DNA from 3 places in the Shouchella oshimensis genome. Region 2 is predicted to be linked to each of the others. Evidence: riboswitches for the same ligand, from Rfam matches in the RefSeq annotation. Region 2 holds a riboswitch; each other region holds the start of a gene.

Region 1 (7,189 bases), on a different contig from region 2:
ATAGATGAATTTAATTGGACATTAGAAGATCAGAATATTCTTGATTCACCTTACTACAGTATTTTAAACATATGTCGTACATTGAGATTACGCAGTGAAGGTGTGCATAGAATTTATAGCAAGGATGAAGGTGGGGAATGGGGGCTTAGGTGTCTTCCAAAAAGATTTAATCCTTTAATTCAGCGTGCTCTTAATGTGTATCAATCAGACAATACTATTAAAGAAGTAGATATAAAATCAGGCGGAGTTAAGTGGGGTAGAGACGAATTATTAGCATTTAGAGACTTTGCAAAACAAAATCAAGGTTTTCATCGTAGCAACTAAATGAATGAGAGGTAACTATGATGATCATTATTGATTCAGAAGAACTAGACCCGATGGTGTTTAAGCTTTTATCATATGCAACATCTACTTCTAAAGTTAGAGATGAGTATGACCTATATGTACATAACCCTCAACGGATTCTGTATGGATATGAAACGAATGGTTTCCTTGTTAGATGCATCGGAATAGAAATCATCGATCCAGATGAATGCGAGATTAAGCATATCGCTGTGGCTGAAGAGCAGCGGGCAAGAGGAATTGGTAAGAAGATGATTAATTACATTAATAGAGAATATAAGTCGATCATTGCTGAAACAGACGAGGACGCAGTCGTTTTTTATGAAGAATATGGGTTTACAGTATTAAGTCCTGGCGCGGTATATCCTGGAGTTGAAAGATTTAATTGTAAGTTTAAAAGGTGATTTTTCATTTGGGATGTTTATAGAAATTTCAGCATGCAAGGATAGATTATTGCGGGAAGAAGAATAGAGTTTAAGGAACAAGATCTACTAGTCTATCTATTTTCAAAACAAAGGAGAAGCTTATGATATCAGAGTTGATAAACTCAGAATTTAGTAAGTGTAAAGAGTTGCTGCGCAAATAAGGTCAACTAGAAGCAAGAGCTGTCATAGAAGGCGTGAACCCTGGACGAGTATTTGTTGATAATCCTGAAAGGCCGGCAACTGGTGTGGTTTGGCTGCATAATAATGATGGGTTTATCTTTTTTGGAGATGAAACGAATGAGTGTTTTAATAAAGAATTAAACGATTTTATTGAATCAGTCATTAAGCCAGAGGCAAAAAAAGTTGGTTTAGACTGGTTTGAAGCCATAGGTAATCATCAAGGCTGGAATAAAACATTCGAGAACGTGTTTAGTAACCATTCACTTGGAAGTTGGAATCAGAGAGTATACATGTTACATAAAGAAGAGTTCACATATAAAAACATTGCACCAATTGAAGAAGGCTATTTGATTGTGAAGATAGACAGTGATCTTCTTAGAAACAAGACTCGCGTCATTTCGAATCTATCTTTTTTAGAAACAGAAATAATGGAGTTTTGGTCTTCGTCGGAAAGGTTTTTTGATAATGGGATTGGTTATTGTGTGATACAGAATAATAAAATCGTTAGCATGTGTTATTCAGGCTTTGTAGCTGGCAATGTGCACTGTTTGGGCATTGAAACATTAAAGGAGCATCAGGGAAAAAGGTTAGGTCAAAACGTTGCTACCGCCTTAATACATGATTGTCTACAATCGGGGATCATTCCTTATTGGGACTGTATGGAAACGAACAAAGCATCTAGTGCGATTGCTGAAAAACTAGGATTTAAGAATGTATTTAATTATACGGGGTATGATTTTTCTTTGAAGTAATTTGTACATGCTATTTCACTTTATAATAACCTCTGCAAAAAACGGAGTTCGATTTGATGGAAAAAGGTGGTGGTACTCACATTGGATAATCAATATGTTATGGGATGGGGAACACTTGCATTAATAAATGCAGGGTTAGCACAAGGTAAAAACAGAACAGGACTTAATTGGTTTTTGCTTTCTTTAGTTTTGGGACCTGTGGCTACATTCATTTTATTATTTGTGGAGAAGAGAAGTAGTAACTAATAAAATAATCCAAATAGACTTTACGTAGCAATCAATCTACTATATAGTAAAACCAAGATGAAAATATAACCTAAAAAATTCCAACAATTCAAAGGTAAATTAACAATTTCATATTTTTAATGCACTAGGGGTGTTATTTAACTGAGATGAGTACAAACTCAAACCCTTTGAACCTGAACTAGTTAGAACTAGCGTAGGAAAGTGTGAGCACGAATACATATTTGAAGTGGATTCATTTACTATGTATTTACTTGTTTGCGCAACATTCCTACGGGAGTGTTGCGCATTTTTATTTTCCAAAAAAATGATAGGAGTGGTTATGATGACTAGAACGGTATTAGTTACAGGTGGTAGTAGAGGATTAGGTTCAACGATTGTAAAAACATTGGCTCACCAAGGATTTAATGTAGTCATTAATTATAATAAAAGTAAAGATGCCGCAGAAAAGCTTGTGTCTGAGATTGGTGAAGAGAACGCGATTGCTATTCAAGCGGATGTAACAAAATGCAATGAAGTAGATCAATTGATAAAAGAAGCTACAGCATATTTTGGTCAAATAGATGTGGTCGTTAACAATGCATTAGTAGACTTTAAATTTGATCCAAGCAAACAGAAGTCATTTACAGAACTGACGTGGGACGATTATCAAAAGCAAGTGGATGGTATCTTGAATGCTGCCTTTAATATCGTTCAAAGTGTCGTACCTCAATTTATTGAAAGACAAAATGGAATGATTATAAGCATAGGTACCAATCTATTTCAGAATCCTGTTGTACCCTACCATGAATATACAACAGCTAAAGCTGGGCTAATCGGTTTTATGCGTAATGTCGCTTCTGAACTAGGTGTACATGGAATAAAAGCCAATGTCGTTTCAGGTGGATTATTAAAAACCACTGATGCCAGTGCTGTTACGACACCAGAGGTTTTTGATTTAATTGCTCAGTCAACGCCATTAAAGAAAGTCACTGAACCTCAAGATGTAGCCAATATGGTCGCTTATTTATCATCGGAACATGCAACGGGTATTACGGGTCAGAATTTCACGGTAGATGGCGGATTAACTATGAATTAATTGAGGTGTAATCACATGACAAAAACCAAAGAAAAACAATTGCACATAGGGGTTTTACTATATGGTTGTGGCCATCATCAAGCATCCTGGTTAATGCCCAATTCAAGCGTTGAACGGATAGGGGACATCTCTTATTATCAATCTTTAGCTCAATTATCGGAGAAGGGTTACTTTGATGCGGTGTTCTTCGCAGATAATCATTCATTTCAAGGGAACGATTCTAGCGAAATGCCAGCATTTTGGTTTGATCCGATTGTGAATCTAACCGCTATTTCTCAAGTCACAAGTCACATAGGATTAGTATCAACCATCTCAAGTACCTTTGCTAATCCTTTTACAGCGTCACGACAATTATTAAGCTTAGATCATCTAACAAAAGGACGCGTGGGGTGGAATTTGGTGACATCGATGAGGGATGTAGAGGCATTAAATCATAGCATGAATGAACTCCCTTCACACGATGAACGCTATGAAAAGGCAGACGAATTTGCAGCTCTTATGAATAAACTATTTCTTTCATGGGAATCTGAGGAGTTTGTACATAATCGAGAAGAGGGAGCGTTAATAAATCCTTCAAACATCAAGCCTTTTCATCACATTGGTGCACATTTTAACGTACAAGGTCCGTCTACTACGCCAAGAAGCCCACAAGGTAGACCTGTGTCCATGCAAGCAGGCGCATCTAAACAAGGTATTGCATTAGCCGCTAAATATGCCGATGCAGTCTATTCAGTGTCATGGAATCTAAAGCAAGCAAAAACCTTTCGCAAAAAATTAGATGAGCAGGTTAAACAAAGTCAGAACAGTCATAGACACATTAAAGTATTACCGGGATTAGTCACATATGTTGGCCGCACGTACGAGGAAGCGCTTGAAAAGAAAGCAGAATTAGATGAGCAATTACCTATTGAGACGGGGTTAAAACAATTGAGCTTTTTTACACAGCAAGACTGCTCTCATTGGGAACTGGATAAAGCAGTGCCGCCATTACCCCCAGTAGAAGAATTTACAGGTCCTGTTGGTCGTTACGAAACCATACTCGAAATGATAAATGATACACAACCAACCGTAAGAGAATTAATAGGATATCTGAGTGCAGGCGGTGGACATCACACACTGATAGGGACCCCTGAGCAAATAGTCGATCAGATGCAAGTCTGGTTCGAAGCGGGTGTCGCTGATGGATTTAATTTAATGCCTCCTACATTACCTGGTAGTTTAGATGACTTTGTTGAACTCATTGTTCCTGAAATGCAGAGGAGAGGCATCTTTAGGAAAGAATATGAAGGACAGAGCTTTCGGGAACATTTAGGATTAAAAGTAAATGGTTTGTAGAACCTTGAAATGGTGATTACTTGCCCTGTATAGTGGATGTGACGTAGAACACGCAATCATTGGAAAGATTTCTGGAGAGGATTGACTACACAATAGAAATGAGATGATATTTTATGGAGAAGTTTAAGATTGGAGATATGGTAGAAACAACGGAAGGTAGTATGCAACATATCCCCGGTACAGTGGTGTATCTTGACCAAGAAAATGAAAAGTATCTTGTCCGTTTTGGAGGATCTCAACAAATGTACTATGCAGAAGATGAAATTGTGCTATGGGGAACATGAACTAATATGGAGGAGGGAAGGATGTTTGCACTCGGGCGTCCTTCTTAATTCTTTACAATTGGATTATTGAAGCTTATGCTTTGATCATATTTGAATTTAGAAAGGGGCTGCAAATTCAGCTCTTTTTTTGTTTGAGCGAAAGAGGAGGTTACAATGAAAAACTATATTCTTATGATATCTGGAACACTAATCATAGCATTGAGTATTACTCTCTTGGCAATGCCACATTCTATCGCTGATGGTGGGATTCTTGGAATAGCACTATTAATTTACTACGCTATTGGGGTACAACCATCTATTGTCGTTTTTGGGTTGTTCGTTGTGATTATGCTTGCGAGCTATAAATTTTTATCGAAATCTGTCATTTTAAAAACGCTTGTGACTGTGCCGTTGCTATCCTTCTTCACCTATCTAACTGAACCATATGGAATCAAATTGGAGGACCCATTAGTTGCAGCCATTTTCTTTGGTCTTGTGTCTGGAGTTGGTTTTGGTTTAGTGATCTATTCAGGGAGCTCTGTAGGAGGCACTTCGACGATTGCGTTAATGCTAAAGAAAAAATTTGGCTTGGATGTGATTTTCACTGCCTTCATCATGGATGTGATCGTTGTATTAGCAGGTGTCCTAATTATTGGTGTGCTTAATACGTTGTATACAGTCATCGCATTATTTATTGGTAAAGTAGCAAGTGATTATGTCATTGGAGGTTTAGATAGTAAGAAGGCATTTATCATTGTATCAAGCAAAAACGATCAGATCGCCAAAAAGGTCGTAACAAATCTAGCTTCAAGTGCGACCTATATTAATGGAAAAGGTGTTTATGCAAATCAAGAGCAACAGATGTTATACATTCTCGTCAAAAATCATAGAGTGATGCAGTTAAGAAGAATTATTAATGAAATTGACCCTCAAGCATTTGTTGTCGTTAATAACGTGAAAGACGTCTCTGGTGGGACTTTTTTTGGTAATGCAAATTCGTGATTTATGATCAAAGTGAATCTCTAGATCAATGTCATATATACCCAGCCTATGGTTGGGTTTTTGTATTCTTTTAGGAACTATTAATGCACTCAATATCTACAGAACTCTTAATGATGCAGGATTTTTTCTTTTTATATGGAAAGAGTTAGTGAAGTAGTACATAGAAAAGGGGAATAATCATGACATCTGACATACTGCAACAAAACAAACAAAGTTGGAATACAGTAGCTCATCACTTTAATGGTATAGATGCGTTACCAAGCTATGGACCGTTTGCTCAAACGGATGATGAACTCCAATTATTTGAGGATATTAAGGGTAAGAAGGTATTAGATATAGGTTGTGGAAGTGGCCATTCCCTTCGCTACATGAGTGATAGGGGTGCCAATGAGTTGTGGGGAGTTGATTTATCAGAATCACAACTAGAGGCAGCAAGAGTCACATTAGCAGATGTCGAAGCTCAATTACACTGTGCAGCGATGGAAGAAGAAATTGGATTGCCAACAACTTATTTCGACTGCGTGTACTCTATTTATGCTATAGGTTGGACGACTGAACTAGCAGCAACCTTCAAACTCATTTATTCCTATTTGAAGCCAGGTGGTTACTTTATCTTTAGCTGGATCATCCCCTGTATGTTCATTTGAAAAGTGAACAGGGACAAATTTATCTTCAAGGATCCTATCAAGATGAAGGCACGATCACGTATCAAAGGTTCAAAGGCGAAGAAGCCCCAATGACGATCCCAAAAAGAAAGATGAGTACGTACATAAATGAATTAATTAAAGCGGGATTTACGATTGAAGCTGTCATAGAGAGTGATGTACCAACGGAGCTTGATTCAGTTGAAGCAGAGATTTTAGATACATATTACTCACTGTATAAAGCAAGGAAGTTTCCGAGTACGATGATTATAAAGGCGAGGAAATAGAAATAGTTAAATTGGTCTCTTATGGAGGTTTATCATGCAAATAGAATTCGTAAAAGTTGAAGTTCTTCTGCCCGAAATAATTATTGAGAAGGTCAGAGATGAATTGAATAATGCGGGGTTTCTAAGAGTCGGTTACTACGATCATGTACTTTCTTATAGCCATGTGAATGGGTATTGGAGACCATTGGATAATTCTATACCGTATAAAGGGAAGAAAGGCATCGTTTCTTTTGGTGAAGAATGTAAAATGGAGTTCAGATGTAAATATAAGGATATAAAAAGAGTCATATCAATAATTAGGTCTATTCATCCGTATGAGGAACCAATCATTAATGTGATGCCTTTAATTAATTGAATTCTAAAGCTATTTTAATAGTAAACTAGAATATTTACCTTTAGCTTTTAAAGCATTAGAGTAACAAAATTAAAATTCTGCAAATGCAGGATTTTTTTCTTTTTTATGAGGACATAATCAGTGAATTTGTGATCATGGTTTAGTGTGATAAAAACCTTTTGTGGAGTAATTAAAAGTGTAGTTGACCAAGTTTTTTAATGGAGACATTTTTTGTCCTTGTGCTGAAACCCCCTTAAATTAAAGAGAATCTCAAGATTTGTCTGTTTTAAGCCGTACAGATAAG
Region 2 (7,189 bases):
CAAATGTTGGGTCTGAGAATGTTGCATCCTGTTGTTCAAGTGGCGCATGTTGGGCCCACGTATGTAACAAAAATACTTCTAGATCTTCATAAGACACATCATCAGACTCTAGCTCAATAATAAGAGTGCCACGATTGCCAAGACTTTTGTTTTCATCTAGTTCATTAGGGAAGGCTACAATCCAGCCGTTATCTACCTCTACTCCATCGGCTTCATACAATATTCCATCTGATGCGTGTAGCTCTACACTTAGACTCTCGACTGCCCCCGTCACCCCGATATAGTCATCACCAAACATGCCGTCAGCTGGCATAGCTCGCCACTGCCACGATAACTCAACAGTAGATGCCATAAGTGATCCCGACCAATCGATGTTATCTTGCAAATCAGCGTTAGTCACTTCATTTGACTGATCATTTTTCAGATAGAAATAACCACCAACCGCCATTACAATCATTAAAAGTGCTGGTAATAAAAAAACGATAAAATGATTGCCTCGTGTCTTCATCCTTTATCCCCCAGATTTCTTTGTGTCTCTACGTTACCATGAATACATAATAAGCGAAAGAAAACACTCAAAAACCGCCAGTTCTTATGACCGACGGCGATATGCGGAGTGGTTAACGGGACCCGCTCCATTACCAATTGAAAATCCTTCTTTAATGGCACAAGTAACAAAGGCTTTGGCGGTCTCAACAGCATCAATTATATCTGCTCCCTTAGCTAGTTCTGCAGCTATAGCTGATGCTAATGTACACCCTGTTCCATGTGTATTCGCCTGATTTATACGTTTCTGTGAGAAGTGGGTTAGATTCTGTCCATCATATAAAAGATCAATGGATTCCTCTCCAGGCAGATGACCACCTTTTAATAAGATGTTGGATGCCCCTAACTCATGCAATTGATAAACAGCCTCTTCCATCTCTTGAACGGTTTCAATAGGAGCCGTCTCCAATATTCGCGCTGCTTCAATTAGATTTGGTGTAACAACTGTAGCCATTGGCCATAATGTTGTTTTTAATTCATGGATAGCCTCTTGCTTTGTCAGCTCAGAGCCAGTAGTTGAGCCGAGAACTGGATCAATAACGAGATTGTTATATCCATAAGTAGAAAGCAACTCTGCAATGATCTGAATATGCTCGGCTGATACGAGCATCCCTGTTTTTACAGAATGTGCGCCAATATCACTCAAAACTGACTCTAATTGTGCTCGTAATGCTTCTAATTGTACGGGAAATACAGCTTGAACCCCTCTTGTATTCTGAGCAGTAATGGCGGTAATGACACTCATGCCATACGTATCAAGCTCTTGAAAAGTTTTTAAATCTGCCTGTATGCCAGCTCCTCCACCACTATCCGATCCTGCAATGGTCAATACTTTTGCGAGTGTCATATGCTCACCTCTTTTATGAAAAACGTTCTGGTTCAAAACGATCTAATGAAATGAAAGGCAGTTGACGTACAGCTAGATCTGCCACTGCTTTAGCAGTAGCTGCACTTAGCAGAATGCCATTGCGGTAGTGTCCAGGATAAAAGATAACTCGATTTGCTTGCTGTAGCCTACCAATTAACGGGTACCCATCTTGAGTAGCTGGACGCAAACCTGCCCATTGATGAAATGGTTTAAGTTCTTGTAGAAAAGGTAGCATATGATGATTCCAGTTTGTTAATCGATTAATGCCTTTTTCCGTTACTGTTGTTTCGAATCCAGCAATATCTTCAGAGGCACCATTCACAAGTGTTCCATCAGCTTTTGAGACAAGATAGCCTTGGCTCGAATAAAGAATATGCTTGATTCGTTCTGGCACAAGTTGATAGGCACAAATCTGTCCCCGAATTGGGTAAATTGGAAAGTTTAAAGAGAAGACATCTTCGTATTCTTTTGCCCATGCCCCAGAAGAGATAACGAGTTGATCTGCTTCAAATTCTTGTCCACTTTTAGATGTTAAGCGAATACCTGATTCCCATTCTTCAAGCTTAATATGCTCTAAATGATCGTAAAGTTCCACGCCAGATCTTTCGCATGCTTTTTCTAGCGCTTTTACATAATCCGGTGCATAGACATGACTTTCTTCTGGATAGTGAATCGCACCAATCACTTCACCAGATAACTCAGGTTCAAGTTTTTGGGTAGCTGATTGATTTAGTATAGTAGCTTCTACACCAAATTCCTTTTGCCATCCTTGACGAGAGGATAAGGATAAAAGGTCAGCCTCATGGTACACACAATGAAGACTTCCTGATTCGGTATACTCAAATTCAAGACCTGAAGCTTTTTTTACATCAGCCTGCCACTTAGGAAATAGCCGCAAACTTGATAAACAAAGGCGAAAGAAATCATCCGGGTCCTCTCCGATTTCGGAATAAGGTGCGAGCATCCCCGCAGCTGCCCCAGAAGCCTGCCCACCAAATGATTTAATTTCTAGAACAGCCACTTCTAGTCCACGTTGACGTAATTCAAAAGCAGTGGCGAGTCCAATTACCCCGCCTCCAAGAACGATCATACGATCTGCCATATAACTCACACACTCTCTATTTAACGATAAATGATTCTAGTTGACTGCTTGCTGTTGCGTACGGTTTTTTAGGAATTCGTCCAGCCTTATAAGCCAGGCGTCCAGCTTCTATTGCCAGCTTCATTGCTTGTGCCATTCTTACAGGATCCTTTGCTTTTGCTACTGGTGTATTCATCAGAACACCGTCCACACCAAGCTCCATCGCCTGTGTCACATCACTTGCTGCACCTAGGCCAGCATCTACAATAATTGGTACATTTGCTTCCTCGACAATTAAACCAATATTATATGGATTCAAAATACCAAGACCTGTACCTATTGGCGATCCACCTGGCATCACCGCAGCTGCCCCTGCCTCTTCAAGTCGTTTTGCCAAAACAGGATCATCTGATGTGTACGGTAACACCGTGAACCCTTCTTTTACAAGAATCTCTGTAGCTTTTAGTGTTTCAATTGGATCTGGCAGTAATGTTTTTTCGTTTGCACTAATCTCTACTTTTATCCAATCACTAATTCCAGAGGCTTTGGCGAGTCTTGCAATTCTTACAGCCTCTTCTGCATTACTTGCTCCAGACGTATTCGGCAGATACGTAAAAGCCGTAGAATCCAAATGCTGCAGAATCGCATCCTCACCTGGACTCTCCAGATTCACTCGACGAATGGCAAACGTTAAAATCTCAGCTCCCGCCGCTTTAATCGCCTCGTTTTGTACAAAAGGGTTCGGATATCTACCTGTTCCTAAAAAAAACCTCGACGAAAACTCTCTGCCTGCAATAACTAACGAATCATGCTTCACATTAACCGCCTCCTACAAAATGAACCAATTCAATCTTCATACCATCAGCAATCTTTGTAGATGATCGTTCCTCTTTAGCAATAATCGCACCATCTACTTCTGTAACAACAAGCTCGTGATCTAATTGATAATGATCAACTAGCTCTTCAAGAGTCTGAACCTCAAGTGAGACCTGTTGTCCATTAACTTGAACGGTCATGTCGTCGCCTCCTCCATCAGGTTAATAATCTCTTCACAGCGTGCCTTTACGTCATCAGCTTCTACAATCTCCGTGATCATACAAACTCGTTTAGCACCGGCGTCCATCACTTGTTTAAGATTATGTCGTTTGATCCCACCAATTGCTACATATGGAATGCTAATTTCCGCTTCAATTTGTTGAATATACGAGGTTGTAACTGGATCAACTACGTCTTCCTTGCTATTTGTCGGGAATATTGGACCGACACCGATATAATCGGCTCCTCCCTTTTCAGCTTGTATAGCCTCATCTATTTGATGAGTTGAGATTCCAATGACCATATCTGGACCAACAATTCTTCTTACTTCATCCAGAGGAAGATCGTCTTGTCCAACATGAATTCCATCAGCACCTACGGCAAGAGCCACGTCAATATGATCATTTACGATAAACGTAACACCATGTTTTTTGGTCACTTCACGAAGCTTCCTAGCTTTTTTAAGAACGTCTATTTTGCTGCTTTTTTTATCTCTAAGCTGAACGATGTCAACTCCTCCAAGAATTGCTTGTTCCATCACATTCACTAACTCTTTTCCGGGGTGAAATTCTTCCCCTGTTATTGCATATAACCGAAATTCCTTCATGTATAATCCTCCTAATATCGTCAAAAAGCCGTACTCCTGCGTTAGGAGTACGGCTACAAAGTTAATAAGCTTAGTTAGTCGACTTTCCTACGCTGGATAATCCAGATCAGGTACGAGGGTAAAAGGAAGATCTCCTGATTCTCAGCCACAAAATGGCACCCCTAGTCTATATATAATTCTACTTTCAGTATGACAGAAAACCGTTCTCTTGCAAAGTCATATGCTAGTATAGCTTGAAAACGGAGCCATCATTGGTATTCATGAGCTTTTGTTTATTAGAGCCAGTTAAGATCCATTTACCATCATCAGATAAAACAAGCGGCTCTTGATGATCCACATGCCCTAAATTTGTATATGAATCGTCATTTAGGTCATAGGCAAGCAGTTCAAACCCATCCTTATAGGATACATAATCAGCTGAATATTGAGGTCGTAAATAATAGAAAATGTCATGTAATCCATCAAAGGCATATGATGTAATCCACCATTGTTCCGAAAATGTATTTAAAGCTTGGAATGGTTAATGAACCTAGCTTTTTCATTCCATCCGTGAATTCGTAGAGAATTTCATTTGCATGAATTTCCTTGTATTTCACTAAAACAGACCGATCTTGATACAAATTCGCATGGTTAGAAAAGTCCCGAACCATAACCATCAGTAATTTTGGATGAACTTAGTTCATATTGTTTTAATGGGGCTTCAATAGACGGAATCATACTCCAGTTTAAATAAGATACAGAATCCGGAGAAGACCATTGCAAATAGCTACTCTGAATGCCTGTTTTATCAATCGATAACGGATCCAACTGAATATGATATACCTCTTGTTTCCAATCAGGTAAAAAAGCGACAGCCATAAATTCAGCTTCATCATACGGACTCCAATAAATCGAGTAATCATCTGCTTCAAGTGTTGGTGTGCTACTCACCTCACCATTTGCATTTAGAATAATTAGTTCGGCTTGATCTTGATCGTTTAACGTTTGTAGCGCAAATCGTGTATGATTGTAATTTGCATCTAAACGATGAAAGCTTTGGTCATCAGAATATAAAAGCTCATCATCCCCTGTAAAAATGTCGTGCCTATACATCTCAAACGAGTCTTCTCCTGAAAGAAGATACAGTATGGTTTGATTATCAAACCATCCTATCACTTCTAAATCCCCTTGTTCTTTAGGCTCAATTGGATGAAACTTTTCCCCTTTTACCGAGCTATTTGCCAAATCAGTAGAATCAGCATCCCCTTGACAGCCAGTTACCAAAACGAACAACACTAAACCGGCACATACCTTTTTCATGAATTGGCCACCTTTTATCTATCTCTATGCTTATTATGACATGTCAGCTTTCTTTCCCTCAACTGATTTTTCGGCACAAATGAAAAAAAGCTGAAGGTGACATGTAATGTCCCTTCAGCTTGCGCAAAACTACATGGAGATAAACCTAGACCCAGCAATACCTGGATTAGTCATTTCTTTTGGATTCAGAATTTCATTCAGTTCTTCTTCTGAGAGAATTCCTCTTTCAAAACAAATTTCTCTTACCGGTCGACCCGTTTGAATGGCTTCTTTTGCAATTCGAGTCGCAACCTCATAGCCAACATGAGGATTAATAGCTGTTACGATTCCAACACTACCCTCAACTAAACCTAAGCATCTTTCCACATTTGCTGTAATGCCCTCGACTGCAAATTCTCTAAATACTCGCATTCCATTATTCAAGACGGATAGAGATTGCAGTAGATTAAAGACTAAAACAGGCTCCATTACATTTAATTCTAGCTGCCAAGCTTCCGATGCTAAACTAATCGTATGGTCATTTCCAATCACTTGAAAAGATAACTGGTTAATAACCTCACACATCACAGGATTCACTTTTCCAGGCATAATTGATGATCCTGGCTGTCTTGGTGGAAGATTAATTTCGTTGAAGCCAGTACGTGGTCCTGAGCTCATTAATCGAATATCGTTTGCCATTTTCGATAGGTTAATCGCAAGGATTTTAAGTGCACTTGAAACTTCTGTATAAGCATCTGTATTTTGAGTAGCATCCACTAAGTTCTCAGCCTGACTAAAAGGATGACCTGTAATTTCTGCAAGATATTTCGAGACTTTTTCAATATACTCTGGAAGTGCATTTAATCCAGTACCAACAGCTGTTGCCCCCATGTTAACTTCATACAAGTGACCTACAGATCGTTTGATACGATCTAAGTCCCTCATCAGCACTCGTTTATATGCGCCAAATTCTTGTCCTAAACGAATCGGAACCGCATCCTGTAAATGAGTTCTTCCCATTTTCAACACCGAATCAAATTCTTTTTCCTTTGTTTCCATCGCTTGAATTAAACGGGATAGTGAGTCCTGTAATTGATGGGCAAGATGCAAACTAGCGATGTGTATAGCTGTTGGAAAGGCGTCATTGGTAGATTGAGCCATATTAACATGAGTATTTGGGCTCACTCTCAAGTATTCACCTTTCTCTCCTCCTAAGATTTCAATGGCCCGATTAGCAATGACTTCATTGGCATTCATGTTAAAAGAAGTACCCGCACCACCTTGAATGGAGTCTACAATAAATTGATCCACCCATTGTCCATCAATAATTTCATCAGATGCCTGGATAATGGCTTCTGCTATCTTAGGTTGAAGCACGCCTACATCTCGGTTCGCCATAGCTGCTGCTTTTTTTACATACCCAAACGCACGTATCAATTCTGGATGTGGCGGGTAACCCGTAATAGGAAAGTTCTCTTTTGCTCTCATAGATTGAATTCCATAATAAGCGGTTTTTGGAACTTCTTTCTCACCTAATAAATCTCGTTCAATGCGATACTCCATATTCGTACAGTTCTCCTTTATTTTGCGATAACCTTATCTTTTATATCTTATGTGTAATAAATGTCTATGCTTTCCGTTTAGCCTCTTTGGCAATCCATGCGGCACCAACAATACCCGCATCATTTCCTAGCTCGGCAATTTTAATATCGGCCGCTTCTTTTACTCGTTTTAAGACAAATTTAGAATATGTATCATTTAATGGATCAAGTAA
Region 3 (7,189 bases), on a different contig from region 2:
TGCCAACCTCCAAATACCTCATCGATTGTAAATAAATTAATCTCCGGGAAGTATTCGCTGTACTCTTCAAGAATCTCTTCGTTTCTTGGACGATAATAATGCTCAGCAGCAATTCTTTGCCCTTCGTCCGTATAAAGGTATTCAAGGTAAGCTTCTGCTACTTCTCTTGTGCCTTTTTGATCAACATTTTGATCAACTACCGTTACTGGCGGTTCTGTTAAAATACTAATTGACGGTGCAACTATATCAAACTCATCTTCTCCAAGTTCTTCAGTTGAAAGGATCGCTTCGTTCTCCCATGCTAAAAGTACGTCCCCAATGCCACGTTCAACAAATGAAGTTGTTGCCCCTCTAGCTCCTGAATCTAAGACAGATACATTCTGATATAAGTCACCAATGTATTGTTGTGCGGCTTCTTCTGATCCGTATTCTTCTTCTGCCCAAGCCCATCCAGCTAAATAGTTCCAAGCGAGCTCCACCTGATGTTTTTGGATTAGGTGTGACGACTTCAACATCATCACGAATTAAATCATCCCAGTCATTGATATTTTTAGGATTACCTTCTCGAACCAAAAATGTAATCGTTGATGTATATGGCGTTGAATTATCCGGAAGTCTCGATTGCCAATCCTCAGGTATAAGATCACGTGACTCATTTAATACATCAATATCATAAGCTAATGCAAGGGTCACAACATCAGCTTGCAATCCGTCAATGACCGATCTCGCTTGGCTACCTGAGCCACCATGTGATTGATTAAAGGTTACGGTTTGACCGGTCTCCTCTTTCCAATGTTCTGCAAACACCTTATTATAATCATCATATAATTCTCTAGTTGGATCATAGGAAACATTCAAAATTTCTACAGCATCGCCTTCACCCGCAGTTTCATCACCTGAACCGCACGCACTTAGCACTCCTAAAGATGCTGCAATTGATGTTAAACCAATAAGCGTTTTTTTCTTTCTATTATGATTTTTCAATGTTTTCTCTCCCTTTAAACCATATTTAAATAAATAATTGCTGTGTAAAAATTAGCGAGTGAACCTTGTCTTTTCGGTGGCATCAATTTGTGTGATTTGATCGTTATGAATTGTAATTAAAACAGTGCCATATTTGATACTATTAATTTTCTTCTCGATCTCATCGATCTTAATTGGATCCGTTTGTGCCATCATTCAGTTCCTCCTTTTAATATATTATTAAGTATAGTGGTTTAGTAGGCTTTAAGAACAAAAATAAAAGGCCTCCACTAATAACCACGTTACTAGTAAAGGCCTTCGGTTGTCCGATCAGCACATATAATGTTTTATAGTCATATATTATCCATGCTTTTCCGATGTGTCAAGTGTATTTTGTGAATCATTTAAATCATTCCACTTTTCGAGGGTATAGGCCATCTCCCAAAAATTAAGTTCATATTGACTGCTAATTAAAAAATGCTCCTTCATTTGATCCCTTTGAGTTTGAGTTGATTGCTCGGCAATTCGGTCTAATCGATTAATTTGTTCATACGTTAATTCTTTAAAGTCATCTCCCCCATATGTGTGAATCCAATCCTGGTAGATCGGTTCAGCAGGTGAACATCCCTGTAGCAGCTCTCCTATTTCATGATAAAGCCAATAACAAGGAAGTAACGCAGCAATCGCATCTCCTATCTGACCTGTGTAGGCAGCCCTATAAAGATGCGATGTATATGCATAGGCTGTTGGGGATGGTTTAAATGCCCTCTGATCATCAAGAGTAATACCTAATCTTCCTGAAAACTCTTGATGAAGGGCCATTTCTGCCTCGTAAGAGCCCTGAGCATGAATAGCTAGCCTATTTGTCGTTTCAGGGTCATGAGATTTCGCCGCAGCTAGCGATTGAACACGAGCAAAGTGAGATAGATAATAAGAATCCTGCATCACATAATACTTAAAAGCTCTAAGTGGCAACGTTCCATTTGCTATTCCTTTAATAAATGGATGCTCAAAGCTTTTTCTCCAAATGGGGTCTGCCTCATTGCGAATGTGTGCTGTAAATGTCATGTGAAAACGCTCCTTTTCTAATTAAGAATTGGTATAGCGAACATCCGTATTATCAAATAACGGAAACAGATCGGCTAGCATATACGTCGCCAAAGGTGCCGATACTAATACAATTAAAAAGATCAAATCATAGTAGGTAATACGAGTTTGATAATAGTAGGTTCGTTGTTTTACTTGCATAAACCGCTTCGCTTCCATTGCTACGGCAATACGCTGAGCCCTGCGAATACTTTGTGCAAGCAGAGGGACAGAAAAAAATTGAAGCTTTTTATAGACTCCTTTTAGCCCTTTTTCAGGAACCGCTTGTCTAATCACCATTGCATGGCGTAACGTTTGGAACTCTTCAATCATAATTGGAATAATACGAATGGAAGCCAAAAAACTATAAGCGTATTTTGACGGAACCTTCAACTGTTGCATCAACGAATAAAATAAAAGAACTGGCTTGGTTGTTAATGCAAAGATCATTCCTAAGATAGCAAAGGCCAAAGCACGAAACCCTAGGTGAACACCACGATAAAAACTCTCCTCTGTCACATGAAAAATACCCCATTTAAACCACGTTGTATCACCACGACCAAAAAAAATCATGGAGCTGGCAGACGAGAAAAAAACAAGGATAAACGGTGCTGAAAAGAGAAGCAAATAGCGTAATGGATGTCCTGAGAAGACAAACAATAACAAGCAAAATACAGCAGTTAAATAAACCAGATGTGTGGGGTTATGAATAAAGATCATATAAGCAAACAAAAGAATAGACAAAATCAATTTTATACTTGGGTTTACATGAGTGATCCATGTATCCTTTGTTGCATATAAAGCTGTCACTAGCTGTTCACCTTCTTTTGATCCACGATCGCTTCTTCCTCAAACAACACCCCATGCTCTACAGTCCAAACCCTTGTCGCAAAATGTGTTAGAACGTCCATGTCATGCGTCACCATGATAATGGTGATGCCTTGCTCTCTGCACGATTCAATCATCTCTAAAAGAGCAAACGTATTTTTGGCATCTTGTCCAAAAGTCGGTTCATCTAATAATAAGACGGATTGATCCTTCACAATGGCTGTAGCCACACTTAGTCTTCTTTTTTGTCCTACAGAAAGTTGATAGGGGTGTTGTTCCTGCTGCTTACTCAATGAGAATGAGTCTAGACAATTTTGTACAATGTGTTGAATTTGTTCAGCTGGCTTTTGCTCTTGTTTTAATGTAAAGGCAATTTCATCAAAAACTCGATTCGTTACAAATTGATATTCAGGATTTTGAAAAACAAAGCCGACAGTGTCACTAATTAGGTTCTTCTTCTTCACTTGTGTTCCATGTAGAAAATATTTGCCGTCATGGTTTAGGACATTCATCAAACCAAGTAGCAATGTACTTTTCCAGCACCATTTTTGCCTGTCACACAAATCCACTCTCCAGGATAAACCTTAGCATCCTGTACGTTTAACTTCGCTTCTTTTCTGCGCAGAACTTGGAATGTATCTAACTTAATAACAGGTTCATTATGTTGTTGAACTAGTAATTGCTTTGACCAATCCCTTGAAGCAACATACTCCTGCCAAACGCCTGGAAACCAGATACCATAGTCTCTTAATGTTTCTTTATACGTAGAAAAAATGTGCTCAGTTGTACCATCAGCTATAATCTGACCCTCTGTATCTAAAACAATAACTCGGTCCACAAAATCGAGCACATGATCAATTTTATGTTCAACAATAATCACCGTACGATCTGCTGCAACAGATTGTATCGTCTGCCAAATCTGCTCTGTACCTTCTGGGTCAAGCATGGCCGTTGGTTCATCAAAGATTAATGTAGATGGTTGAAGGGCCAGGCACAGATGCAATAGCTAAGCGTTGTTTCATACCTTGGGAAAGCTGAGATATTGGCGTGTGTACATTTGTAAGTTCCAAACCCACTTGCTTAAGATAGGCTACAATCTGACTGTGCATCTCTTCTCGCTTCACACCTAGGTTCTCCAAAACAAAAGCGATTTCCTCATCAACATAAGGCATGCAAAACTGACTATCCGGATCCTGAAAGACATATCCCCAAGAATCCGGTTGGGTTAGCTCATCGTATTTAAGTGGAAGTTGAATAGCTCCTGGTACTAAACCGGTTAAAACTTGAAGAAGCGTAGATTTCCCGCTTCCACTTGGTCCAAGGATTAACACTTTTTCACCTTCTATGATTTGAACACTTAAATCTTTAAATAACAGATTACCGCTTCCAGGAAATGTTAAGCGTAGGTTTTTCACTCCCGAAATCACTGATGTCATCTGACCACTCCATTTCTATTTCTCAAGAGTTTCCAGATCTGCTTTTGAGGATGGTCTGAGCAGATCCGTCACACCAGTTTTCTCTAATGCTTTGACAAGATAATAAGCAAAAACACCGGCAATTAAAATACCACTTAATGTCCTTAGTACTAACACAAGAGTTAAATTCCAACCAACAAGATCAAACATATACCCTCTGTTCCAATCCATAATAAAAGATCCCCCTGCAGATGCCGCTCCAGCTAGTGACGTAGTCATTAATGAGAAACTTTTGTAGAAGAAGAATGCAAATACAAGTTCTGCTCCAAGTCCTTGCATCACTCCATAGATGAGGACTTCTAATCCATACTGTGAACCCACGATAAACTCACCGGAGGCCGCTGCAGTTTCTGCAATTAGAGCCACTCCTGGTTTACGAATAATTAAAAATGCAACGGTTGCCGCGATAAACCACATTCCATACATAAGCTCGTTGATCTGCAATGGAAACAGCTTTAAACTATCATTTACTGGCCCCCATAGTCTGTAAACAACGGCAAAAACGACTGCGATAATAACCGTTACCAAAATGTCTGTTAATGTCAATCTCTTCATCAAGTCATCCCTCTCGTTCATCATTTCCCCAGTGACTCAAAAAAAGAAGCCACTCCAAAATTGGAGTGGCTTCTTCGTTATTGTACACACTTGCCCCAAAAGCAAATCGTAAATAGAAGAGTCGACTCCACTTTCCTACGCTAGTATTATCTAGATCAGGTCAAGGGTTAAGGCAAAAGCCTCTCTCAGCGTACGCGCCCCTAGTGGAAATAACGTTATATTGTTTGTACGGTTTTATTTAAACATAATTTTCAAGCTGCGACAATACTTTTTTAGGATAGTTTGTCTAAAACGGCTTCAACTTCAGTGAGCGATTTAATTTCAAATGTTGGTTCAACATCTTCAGTCGTTTGATTCCGTCGATTCACCCAAATAGATGAGATTCCCGCTCGCTTCGCACCAAGAATATCTGTCATTAGATTATCGCCAACCATAACAACTTCTTCATTATTTAGCTCCATTAATGATAAGGCATGCTCAAATATACCTTTATCCGGCTTGCCTTTACCGTAAGCACCGGAGATTACAATGTGGTCAAAATACGGAACCAATTCAGGCGTAAGCTCTAACTTAATATTTTGTAAGTCAGGAGATCCATTTGTTAATAATAAAAGCTGATAGTTTTCTTTGAGTGCGTCGAGCACCTCAAATGTCTCTTCATAAACAATTGGATTCTTCCGACGTTCCAATGGAAAACGTTCAGAAAGTTCTTTAGCTAGCTCCTTATTGTCTACCCCACATTTTTGCAGTCCTAGATCCCATGACGCATAACGATAGCCAGGAGCTAACTCTTTTAATTTCTGAAACTCTTCTTCTCTATCTTGAAAATTAGCCCAGAGACCTTCAAATGGATTAATACCAATTAATTGAGTAAATGAAAATGTTTCATAAGAAGCGTACAACTTTTTTGCTTCTTCTCTTACTGCATGTTCTAGTTCTTCAACTTCAATACGATTATCGTGTTCATGGGCATATTCACAAGTTGCTGTGAAAGCCTTTTGAACACTTTTTTGATCCCATAAAAGAGTATCATCTAAATCAAAAAAAACAGCTTTAATCATCAAGGATTCCCTTTCTGTATTACATTATATAGTTCTTCTCATTTTTTCTGTTATTTTACTTCGTGTGTCCAATTAAATGGATCCTCAATTCTTCCTTTTTGGATTCCAGTTAACGTTTCATACAATTTTGTAGCAAGTGCACCTGTTTCACGATTATTAATCAGAGTTTGTTGACCTTTCAAGCTAAGCTCTCCAATTGGTGAAATCACTGCTGCAGTACCTGTTCCAAATGCTTCTTCTAAACGATTTTCTTCAATAGCTAAAAGAACTTCATCAATTGAGATTTTCCGCTCTGTAACTTGTACATCCAAGCTTTTTAATAATTCTATGATCGATTTACGTGTTACACCTTCAAGAATACTACCACTTAATGCTTGGAGTGATTACTTCTCCATCAATTTTAAAGAATACATTCATGCTTCCTACTTCTTCAATGTATTTCTTTTCAGCACTATCTAACCACAGTACTTGTGCTTGTCCATGCGCAGTTGCTTTATCTTGGGCTTTATAAGCAGCAGAGTAATTTCCCGCTGTTTTCGCCATACCTGTACCACCTAATGCGGCTCTTGTATATTCATCTTCAACATAAATACCAACTGGTGCAATTCCTTCTTTATAATAAGAGCCTACTGGTGATAGGATAATCATAAATTTATACGTAGCTGATGGAGCCACACTCAAGTTAGGTTCAGTTGCAATAATAAATGGGCGAATGTATAACGAAGTTCCTTCATATGTAGGAATCCATTCTCTATCTAATTTTAATAACTCTGATAAGTAATCAATAACAAGCTCTGGATCAATATCAGGAATACTTAAACGATCGCTTGAACGATTAAGTCTTTTAAAGTTTTGTTCAGGCCTAAATAAAAGAATTCGTTCATCGTCCGTACGGTAAGCCTTAAGCCCTTCAAATACAGTTTGTCCGTAGTGATAAATCATCGCTGCTGGATCTAGTGTTAGGGGTTGATAAGGTATAATTCGTGGACTGTGCCAGCCATTTTCAGTTGAATAATCCATAATAAACATATGATCAGTAAATGTTTTACCAAACTCAAGAGTTTCAGGATCTGGCTTTGTTTTATGGTGCGTTGCGGTCATAATTTCTAATGTTTGATCAGACATATTAAGAAACTCCCCTTTTATCCACAATTATTACATTGTTATGAATCTATTATAACATGTTCGCTCACTTTTTGAATGAGCCTTATCCCTTACTCT

What was found. Region 2 has a riboswitch for thiamine pyrophosphate ahead of thiE (thiamine phosphate synthase). Riboswitches for the same ligand answer to the same signal wherever they lie in the genome.
Region 1: another riboswitch for thiamine pyrophosphate. It lies ahead of NDM98_RS22700 (3-oxoacyl-ACP reductase); the one in region 2 lies ahead of thiE (thiamine phosphate synthase).
Region 3: another riboswitch for thiamine pyrophosphate. It lies ahead of NDM98_RS02750 (ECF transporter S component); the one in region 2 lies ahead of thiE (thiamine phosphate synthase).

The regions. Positions count from the first base shown of each region.
Region 1 covers NZ_JAMQJY010000007.1:60,664-67,852, forward strand. The annotation lists gene NDM98_RS22680 (aminoglycoside adenylyltransferase domain-containing protein) at 1-324, shown strand, start outside; gene NDM98_RS22685 (GNAT family N-acetyltransferase) at 342-746, shown strand; partial or broken gene NDM98_RS22690 (GNAT family N-acetyltransferase) at 869-1,699, shown strand; gene NDM98_RS22695 (hypothetical protein) at 1,781-1,945, shown strand; TPP riboswitch at 2,062-2,162, shown strand; gene NDM98_RS22700 (3-oxoacyl-ACP reductase) at 2,268-3,020, shown strand; gene NDM98_RS22705 (LLM class flavin-dependent oxidoreductase) at 3,036-4,355, shown strand; gene NDM98_RS22710 (KOW domain-containing RNA-binding protein) at 4,469-4,639, shown strand; gene NDM98_RS22715 (YitT family protein) at 4,793-5,620, shown strand; partial or broken gene NDM98_RS22720 (class I SAM-dependent methyltransferase) at 5,800-6,551, shown strand; gene NDM98_RS22725 (YqfO family protein) at 6,586-6,906, shown strand.
Region 2 covers NZ_JAMQJY010000006.1:48,739-55,927, forward strand. The annotation lists gene NDM98_RS21780 (hypothetical protein) at 1-508, opposite strand, end outside; gene thiD (bifunctional hydroxymethylpyrimidine kinase/phosphomethylpyrimidine kinase) at 593-1,393, opposite strand; gene thiO (glycine oxidase ThiO) at 1,407-2,516, opposite strand; gene NDM98_RS21795 (thiazole synthase) at 2,533-3,312, opposite strand; gene thiS (sulfur carrier protein ThiS) at 3,314-3,511, opposite strand; gene thiE (thiamine phosphate synthase) at 3,508-4,137, opposite strand; TPP riboswitch at 4,205-4,310, opposite strand; gene NDM98_RS24785 (YqgU-like beta propeller domain-containing protein) at 4,361-4,618, opposite strand; gene NDM98_RS21810 (YqgU-like beta propeller domain-containing protein) at 4,768-5,436, opposite strand; gene aspA (aspartate ammonia-lyase) at 5,566-6,978, opposite strand; partial or broken gene NDM98_RS21820 (ROK family glucokinase) at 7,043-7,189, opposite strand, start outside.
Region 3 covers NZ_JAMQJY010000001.1:487,917-495,105, forward strand. The annotation lists partial or broken gene NDM98_RS02725 (sulfate ABC transporter substrate-binding protein) at 1-951, opposite strand, end outside; gene NDM98_RS02730 (YezD family protein) at 1,036-1,179, opposite strand; gene tenA (thiaminase II) at 1,324-2,031, opposite strand; gene NDM98_RS02740 (energy-coupling factor transporter transmembrane component T family protein) at 2,053-2,859, opposite strand; gene NDM98_RS23790 (ABC transporter ATP-binding protein) at 2,859-3,440, opposite strand; gene NDM98_RS23795 (hypothetical protein) at 3,389-3,880, opposite strand; gene NDM98_RS23800 (ABC transporter ATP-binding protein) at 3,837-4,313, opposite strand; gene NDM98_RS02750 (ECF transporter S component) at 4,329-4,907, opposite strand; TPP riboswitch at 5,023-5,119, opposite strand; gene NDM98_RS02755 (HAD family hydrolase) at 5,180-5,968, opposite strand; partial or broken gene NDM98_RS02760 (branched-chain amino acid aminotransferase) at 6,019-7,093, opposite strand; gene NDM98_RS02765 (uroporphyrinogen-III synthase) at 7,176-7,189, opposite strand, start outside.